One region of the Sphingomonas ginsenosidivorax genome, then DNA from elsewhere that is predicted to be linked to it. Evidence: predicted binding sites of a transcription regulator. Region 1 holds the regulator's gene; the other holds the start of a gene.

Region 1 (4,391 bases):
GCTCAGCCCGTGGCTGGCGCTGCGCGTCCGATTGCCCTTGGTCGCGGCGGTGGCCGGGGCGGGTGCGGCGATCGGCTATACGCTGCTGACCGGCGCCCAGGTGCCGACGATCCGGAGCTGCGTAGCGGCGCTCCTGGTTCTGGCGGCGCTGGCGATAGGCCGGCAGGCAGTGACGCTCCGCGCGCTGGCGATGGGCGCAGTCATCGTCCTGCTCGCGCTGCCGGAGGCGCTGGCGGGCCCGAGCTTCCAGCTGTCGTTCGCCGCGATCGCCGCCATCGTCGCCTTGCACGAACATCCGCGGATCACCGCGCTGTTCGGACCGCACGAGGAGGGCGCGGCACGGCGGCTGGCGCGCGCGCTCGGTTCGCTGCTGCTGACGGGGATCGTCGTCGAGGCGGCGCTGATGCCGATCGCGGTCTATCATTTCCACCGCGCCGGACTGTACGGCGCGGTCGCGAATATCGTCGCGATCCCGCTGACGACCTTCGTCGTCATGCCGTTGGAGGCGGCGGCGTTGCTGCTCGACGCGGTCGAGCTGGGTGCGCCCCTGTGGTGGCTGGTCCAGCAGGCGCTCGACCTTCTCCTCTGGCTTGCGCATCTCGTGGCGGCGGTGCCGGGCGCTGTCCGATCGCTGCCGGCGATGCCTGACGGTGCCTATGCCGCGATGGTCGGCGGGGGGCTATGGATCGCGCTGTGGCGGACGCGGTGGCGACGCCTGGGGCTGGTGCCACTGCTGTTCGGGGCGAGCTGGGCGCTGGCGACGCCGGCGCCGGACCTGCTGGTGACCGGGGACGGGCGGCATGTCGCGGTGCGGACCGCGGCAGGGCTGGCGCTGTTGCGGGATCGGGCGGGAGACTATGTCCGCGATACGCTGGCCGAGAATGGTGGGCTGATCGGCGAACCGTCATGGCTGTCCGACCAGCCCGATGCACGGTGCAGTCGCGATCTGTGCATGACCGATATCACCGCGGGCGCGCGCACGTGGCGGATCGTGGCGACGCGGAGCCTGTATCCGGTGCCGACGGCCGCGCTAATCGCGGCGTGCCGGTCTGCCGATATCGTCGTCAGCGAGCGCGGGTTGCCGCGGGGCTGCATGCCGCGGTGGCTGCGGCTCGACCGGTGGACGTTGCAGCGGACGGGGGGCGTGGCGGTCACGCTCGGCACCGGACGGGTAACGACGGTCTTATCGCCGGGCGATCGGCATCCGTGGCGGGTGCAGGCGGCGCCGCGCGCGTTCACGCACCGTCCTGGTTTTCGAGGACGCGATCATGTCTGGAGGGCCCGTCATCCTGACGAACGTCAGGATCCAGGGTCGCAGGCGCAGCACTCGTGACCCTGGGTCCTGGGTCGAGCCCAGGATGACGGTTTCAATACGCGCAATACCTAGTCCCGCTTCCATCGAACCTGCACCCGGCAGCTCCCAGTCGCCGCGCTCAGGACTTCTCCCGCCTTCGCGGGAGACAGGAGCTTCAGTCGTAGCGGCGCAGGATACCGGACAACTTCCCTTGCACGCGGACCTGCGCGGGGGCGTAGCGCTGCGGGTCGTAGGCGCGGTTGGCGGGGTCGAGGCGGACCATCGCGCCTTCGCGGCGGAAGAATTTGAGCGTCGCCTCGCTTTCCTCGATCAGCGCGACGACGATTTCGCCGTCACGGGCGGTCTCGGTCCGGCGGATGAGGGCATAGTCGCCGTCGAGGATCCCGGCCTCGACCATCGAGTCGCCCGAAACCTCGAGCGCATAATGCTCCCCCGCACCGAGCAGCGCGGCGGGGACCGCGAGCATCGACGATCCCTCGAACGCCTCGATCGGCACGCCGGCGGCGATCCGGCCGTGCAGCGGAATCTCGATCACGTCGTTCGCCGGCTGCGGTGCCGACTTGACGTTGGCGGGAGCGGCAGGCGCCTTGGCCGGCGCCTTCTTCTCGGCGCGTTCGGGCATCCGCAGCACTTCGAGTGCGCGGGCGCGATTGGGCAGGCGGCGGATGAAGTTGCGTTCCTCGAGCGCGCTGATCAGGCGGTGGACGCCCGACTTCGACTTGAGGTCGAGCGCGTCCTTCATCTCCTCGAACGAGGGCGACACCCCGGTATCCTCGAGACGATCGTTGATGAAGCAGACGAGCTCGTGCTGCTTGCGCGTGAGCATGGCAATTCTCCGGCCCGGAACAGACTGGGAACTTCTATGGAACAAAATTTACCACGTCAAGTGCTGGGTCAAGCACCGGTCAGGCAATCACCAGGATTTCCGCCGAGTCGCCTGCCTTGGCGGCAGGCGCGTTGCCGGGGCGCACGATCAGGCAGGTCGAACGGGCGAGCGTGAGCAGCATCGAACTGTCCTGGATCGTCGAGGCATAGGCGCGGCCGTCCCTGATTTCGGCGCGCATATAATCGGTGCGCGCGTTGTTCGCCGCGAGATCTTCGCCGAGCAGTGCGTGCGTCGTCTGCGGCAGCGGATCGCGGGCACCGGCCATGTGTGCGACCAGCGGGCGGACGAACAGTGTCGCGGTGACGAACGCCGAAACCGGGTTGCCGGGCAGGCTGAGCACGGTCGCGTCGCGGAGCCGGCCGGCCATCATCGGCTTGCCCGGCCGCAGCGCGATCCGCCAGAAATCGATGACGCCGCCCGCCGCCTCGATCGCCGGGCGCACCAGGTCGTGGTCGCCGACCGACGCGCCGCCGGTGGTGACGAGCAGGTCGCATCGTGCTGCCGCGAAGGCATCGCGCAAGGTCTCGAGCCGGTCGGGCAGGATGCCCAGATCGACGATGTCGACGGGCAGGTCCGCGAGCATCGCCGCGATCATGATGCCGTTCGATTCGGGCAGCGCGAGGCCGGAGGTGGTGGAGCCGGGGGGGACGAGCTCGTCACCGGTCGCCGCGACCGCGACGCGGATGCGACGGTTGACGCCGAGCGTGCCGTGCCCCCCGGTCGCCGCGACCGCGATCCGCGCTGGCGTCAGACGGTCGCCCTTGGCCACCAGCCGGTCGCCGATGGTGAAGTCGAGCCCGCGCGCGCGAGTGTTGCGCCCGAGATAGGGCGGCCCTTCGCCGTCCAGCGTAAGAGCCTCGCCCGCGCGCGCGGCCTCTTCCTGGATCAGCACGGTGTCGGCGCCCGCGGGCAGCGCGGCGCCGGTGAAGATGCGGACCGCCTCGCCGGTGCGGACCTCGCCGTCGAAGGCACGTCCCGCCGCGCTTTCGCCGATCACGGTCCAGGGTCCGGGCATGTCGGCGAAGCGGATCGCATAGCCGTCCATCGCCGAGAGGTCGGCGGCGGGCTGCGTGCGGTTGGCAAGGATGTCCTGCGCGGCCCAGCGGCCGGCGGCGTCGCGCAAGGGAAGCGTCTCGGACTCGACACGGGGCGCGAGCGCGAACAGCCGCGACTGGGCATCCGCGACGGGGAGGAGTTGGATCATCGAGGGGCTGTTCCGGCGCGAATGTTGAGAATGTTGAGACGACGAACGGGTTTTGCGTCGCGCATGTCGAGAACGTTGCGGGCGTCCAAGGGTTTCGCGGCGCCGATGTTGAGGGGGCGCTGGACGTCGAGGTTTTTCGGGGAGGTGGCGCGGCGGATCATGCCACGGGGCTGGCATATCCTGGCTGTGTAGGACAGCGCTGAGTCATCCTGGCGAGGTCAGGTTCCCCGGCGAAGGCCGGGGCCCAGTTGGGGAACAAGGGTAACGTAGGGTGGCGCTCCGTCACGGCTACCTCCCAACTGGGCCCCGGCCTTCGCCGGGGAAGTGTGTCTTGAGGAGTTTCGGCTGCCGACCGCCGCCTTGTTCCGCGGGGGCAGGCGTCGCGCACGGGGCCCTGGGTCCTGACTTTCGTCAGGATGACGGGAGGCGCTAGGCGAGCGCCTCAGGCGGTCCAGTCGCCCGACTTGCCGCCGCGCTTCGACAGCAGGCGAATGTCGCTCAGGATCATGCCCTTATCGATCGCTTTTGCCATGTCGTAGATGGTCAGCAGCGTGACCGAGACCGCGGTCAGCGCCTCCATCTCGACGCCGGTCTTGCCGTCGGTCGAGGTCGTCGCGGTGACGGTGACGCCAGTGTCGTCGACGTCCAGCGCGATGTCGACCGAATTGAGCGGCAGCGGGTGGCAGAGCGGGATCAGGTCGCTGGTGCGCTTGGCCGCCATGATTCCGGCGACGCGCGCGACGGCGAGGACGTCGCCCTTCTTCGCGGTGCCCGCAGCGATCGCAGTGGCGGCCTCGGGCGACATCGTGATTCGTCCGCTGGCGACCCCGATCCGCGTCGTGACGGCCTTGCCGCCGACGTCGACCATCCGTGCGGCACCGTCGGCGTCGATATGCGTGAGGCCGCTCATGTCGAGGATGCGGGGGCGAGCAGCGCGCGCGTCGCAGCCTCGATATCGGGCTGCCGCATCAGCGCCTCGCCGATCA
Region 2 (4,391 bases), on a different contig from region 1:
GATGGGACGCTGCCAGTCGGGCCATGTTCCGGGCACCATCACCGGGTCGGAGCGGGTGACGGCCCGTTCCGGCACATGGCTGTCGACGGGAGCGTTCCGGTAGACCGAGCGCGCGCCGATCCGCCCGGCGACGACGTCGACCAGCCGGGCGGGATCGCGCACGAGCGTGTCGCCGGCGAGGACCGCGCCGAGGTCGACCGCATCGAGCGGCTCGGTATGCGGCGCGATCAGCCGGAACTGCTCCAGTCCCATGCCAGGATCGATCCGCTCGATGCGCAGCTTCATGAGACGAAGGAGGTGTGAGATCTCGCGCGTCGGCCGGGACGTTCCGATCGCCACCACCTGCTCGCCACCGTCGACGCGCAGCCCGACGAGGCGCAGCGACCGGGCGCCGAGACCCCGCCGCTGCAGGACCTCTGCGAGATCACCGAGGAGGTCTGCCATGACCTGCTCGATGGCCTCCGCCGTGCCGATCGGTTCGAGCAGCCGCCGTTCGGCCATCGGCACCTCCGGGTCGTCGCGCGGTGTGATCGGCTCGGCCACCGCGCCGAGCGCCTGATCCAGCCGCTTAATTGCGGCAAGCCCCAGACGGCGTGCCAGCGGCCCGCGTGCGACCGGCAGCAGGTCCGCGATCCGCTCGAAGCCGAACTTGCGCGCGGCTTCTAGCGGAGAGGGCGGGAGCCGCAGCGCGGCGACCGGCAGAGGCGCGATCGCGGCGGCCGTGTCCCCTGCCTCGACGCGGATCAGGTCTGCCCGCCCGTATCGCGCCAGTGCATGGGCGGCGCCCGGCGTGTCCGCGACCGCGACTCGTCCAGTGAAGCCTGCGCGACGGCACAAGGCGAGCAGCCGCCGACAGAAGCGCTCCTCGCCGCCGTGCAGGTGATCGCAGCCGGCGAGGTCGAGTAAGAGGCCGTCGTTCGGCGACACGGCGGCGATCGGCGACCATCGCCGCACAGCGAGCAGCGCCAGCCGGTCGAGCAGCGCGGCGTCCGCGGCGGGCTCCGCGGGGCGGACGTCGAGATCGGACACGAGTGCGCGCGCGTGGGTAACGGCCATGCCGACGTGGATGCCGAGACCGACCGCTGCTGGGCAGGCGGCAACCACCTCCTCGCGTCGACCGACCTTGTCGATCAGCGCGAGCGGCGCATGCGCGACGTCTGGAACCAGGGTCGTAGCCACGGTCCGGGGCAACGCTAAGCGTCCCTTGAACGGATGGTCGGCTGCTTCGGAACGCCGCCCCAGCTCGCGCATAGGCGGCCGCGCATGCGCTGGCAGCGCCGCGATATCGCCTTGCACGTTCACGCGTGTCGGCATGCTTCGTGCCCAGCGCGCGCCCGGCCGCCAGTTGCCGCCGCGCGGGACGGAGCAGGCACCGGGATCGTCGTCGACGGGGATTTCGAGCGGCGGGCGGTCAGGCTGCCGCGACGCGGACCGTTCCTGCCGTCTCAGCCGCTCGATGGCCAAGTGCGGCAGGAACAGCGAGACGACCCGTCCCATCGCTGCCCTCCACGATCAGAGAAAAAGGTTCGCCCCCGCGCTGACGGGCGAGTTCGACGAGCCAGCGCGACCGTCCGACGCCCGCGACGCCGAACCGTGCCGACGGTGCGCTGCCGACCCGCCAGCGCGTCCACGCCGCGGACGGCTCGTCGAGCGGATCACGCTCGCGCGACCGCCGGCGTCGGAGCAGCAGCACCGGCATGTCGGCATCCGCCGCCACGAGCTGCAGCCGCCTGGTGGCGACCATCGACACCTTGCCGACCTCCGCGACGATCGCCGAGGGCGTGCCATCGCGAACCGCATCCTCGACGACGGCGAGCAGCGCCGCATCGTCATGGGGCTGCGCGTGGATCACGTTTGCCGCCGGCAGTCCTGCCTGAGCGAGTCCGGGCGCATACAGATCGGTGCGGCAGCTCGCCCACAGCACCGGTCCGCCCAGCGCCGCCGCCTCTCGCGCGGCAATACCGGCCAGGAAGAGCGTCGCCGCCGCCTCGTCGGCCAGCGAAGCGCTGAGCGCCGCCGCCTCGTGCAACGCACCTGCCCGAAGCCCTCCTCCCCCGAGTCGCCGATCGAGTTGCTCGATGCCGAACGGCAGGATGCGATGGTCGGTGACCGGCGTCGCGATCGTCCGCAGCTGAGCTATGGTCGCGGGTAGATGTTGGATAGCAGCAGGCATGGGAATTTAAACTCGGGTTGTTCCCTTTATGTTCCAGCGTTGAGTCCGATTGGTCAAGTCGTAAACGGGCTCTGGCGCAGCGAACCGTCGCTGAAGTTTGCCGATGTGTCCGAGCGGAGCGGACGGTTACAGCGGAGCGTGAATTAGGCGGTTGCCTGTCGCTTCAATCCCGCATTTGCATCGTCGGATCGCTTGCGAGCCGCAGGCGTGCTCGCCAGGCATCGTTCCAGTCGTCTTGGTTTTCCGGCACCCGGCTGACGAGTTCGCGACCGTTCGCGGTCAGGTGTTCACGCGCTTTCTCCAATAGTCGCTCCGCGGCTCGGCCTCGATCACCATAGACGATGACACGCCGTACCTTCTCAGGGATTGCAACGAAGGCAAGCCGCTCGACGCCGCCGAGCGCCCATGTCGGTGTACCGAACCAAGCCATCGCCGAGAGCGCGTCCTCGACACCCTCCGCGAGACCGAGTTCATCCGTCGCCGGAGCCAGTCGGATCGCAGCTACCCCGAGCAGACCCAAGGCGGCCTTTGGCTTGGGGATCGGCTTCTGGAGCACGTTCGTCGGGTGGAGAAAGGTTCGCTGTACGGCGACGATGCCGACATCGTTTTCGACAGCCGCGATAAGCGCCGGCATGACCCGCCTGGCGCTGCCAGCGCCCAAAATGGTTTCCGAGTTGAAGCGCAAGGCCCTCGAAAAGGGCGGCGAAAGCCCCCGAGCGATAAGGTACTCCTCGGCAAGCGTGCCGGCGATCGGTCTGCTTGCCCGCCACAGGCGAACAGCCAACGCCCCCATGTCACGCTTGGGCGTGTCTGTCGGCATCACCACGGCGCTGCGATCGTGAAGCCGATTGCGCTGAAGGGCCTTCATGACCTCGACGGGCGTACAGCCAGCGAAACAGTGGAAGAGGATCGCCGTATCGCCGAGCCGGACGGAGAGGCTCGGTGTTGAATCATCATGTGCGGGACAGCGGCACTCGCCGCGCGTACCGTGCCACACCCCGCCGAGCTGCTCGACGATGGCCTGAGCGCGAGACGAGGCATCAAGCGGAAGTCGCGCCATCGCCATTGTTCCGTGGGTTTGATGGAAATCGAGCAATGGAGCCTCCGGACAGTACCAAATATCCGGACGGCAACCTCGCCTCTCCTGCCGAGCGCAGGCTGACGAGACGCGAGGAAACAAGCTGGTCGCTGGTGCCCTGCGGAAGAACGAGGGCGCCGTTGCGGTCCGCCCTCCCACGTCTCCACTGGTTGGAACACAATCTACTCGAAAGCACGAACGGGCAGTGCGCGCATTTCGGAGGCGGCCACAGTCGAGCCGACGTTAGGTGTAGCGGCCGGTAAAAAGGTCGCCCAGCGCACGCCGACGAAAGGCATTCCACCATCGACGTCGACGATGTTCCGGAGCGTCGTGGATCATATGGCACCGGGGGCACAGCGCAGCGAGGTTGCGCCATCGCGGTCCGCTGAACGTCGGGTCGTGGTTGAGGTGAGCGGTAGCGAGATAGACAGGTCTGCGGGTCATGCGGATCGCATCGAGCGAAACGAACGAGGGTGGCTGTCGAAGCCGCCGGCCGGTACCGTCGCGCCAGGCGCGGATCTCGGCGTCCCACCACACCCCTGCCGTACCAGCTAGCTGCGCGACCCGCCGGCCATGAGGTCGCTGGCAGTGCTCGCAGCGGCCGCCCGCACGCTTGAAGCGGACGATCCTGCTGATTTCGGGCCAATCGATCGGATACAGCCAGCGATGTTCCGGACGGATCGGCATGAGGAGACTCTGATTCATCCGACATCGGAACGAAAGGAGAAAATTGCCTGTACGATGAAGATGAGATCATTATTCGGCTGTCCGCAACAGATGCGGGCTTCACGCCGGTCCGGGAGAGCGCGCCGCTGAAGCGGGCGATTTGGTCCGCCAGAACGGCATGCCGCCGCGAGAGCGGGGAGGAGGTGCCTCTACAGTTCCGAAAGCCGCTCACCGTCATGATCAACTCTCCTCGCCATCGCTCTTCGAGAGCACCGAAAACGTGTCGGCGATCAGCTCGGTGCGGTACGCGACGTCACTGGCTTCACCATGGCTGCGCTCCCGGACGCGACCGGTGACGTGTACCAAATCCCCTTTCGCTGCGGCTTCGATCTGCTGCGTCACGTTCGAGAAGCAGACGACACTGTTCCAATAGGTGTCCTTCTTCCAATCGTCTCCATCTCGACGATTGTAGTT

What was found. Region 1 encodes LexA, which represses DNA repair genes until DNA is damaged. Its sites were predicted from a motif close to GTTCCNCNCTTGTTCT; they were not measured.
Region 2: a site for LexA is predicted at 2,193-2,208, ahead of FSB78_RS18245 (ImuA family protein). Genes of this name have one in related genera too.

Annotation. Positions count from the first base shown of each region.
Region 1 is NZ_VOQR01000001.1:750,517-754,907, forward strand. It holds gene FSB78_RS03305 (ComEC/Rec2 family competence protein) at 1-1,333, shown strand, start outside; gene lexA (transcriptional repressor LexA) at 1,470-2,141, opposite strand; gene FSB78_RS03315 (molybdopterin molybdotransferase MoeA) at 2,221-3,402, opposite strand; gene FSB78_RS19060 (hypothetical protein) at 3,402-3,566, opposite strand; gene moaC (cyclic pyranopterin monophosphate synthase MoaC) at 3,848-4,315, opposite strand; gene trpC (indole-3-glycerol phosphate synthase TrpC) at 4,312-4,391, opposite strand, start outside.
Region 2 is NZ_VOQR01000002.1:17,278-21,668, forward strand. It holds gene FSB78_RS18240 (Y-family DNA polymerase) at 1-1,251, opposite strand, end outside; gene FSB78_RS18245 (ImuA family protein) at 1,412-2,173, opposite strand; gene FSB78_RS18250 (DUF7146 domain-containing protein) at 2,337-3,269, opposite strand; gene FSB78_RS18255 (hypothetical protein) at 3,495-3,938, opposite strand; gene FSB78_RS18260 (single-stranded DNA-binding protein) at 4,158-4,391, opposite strand, start outside.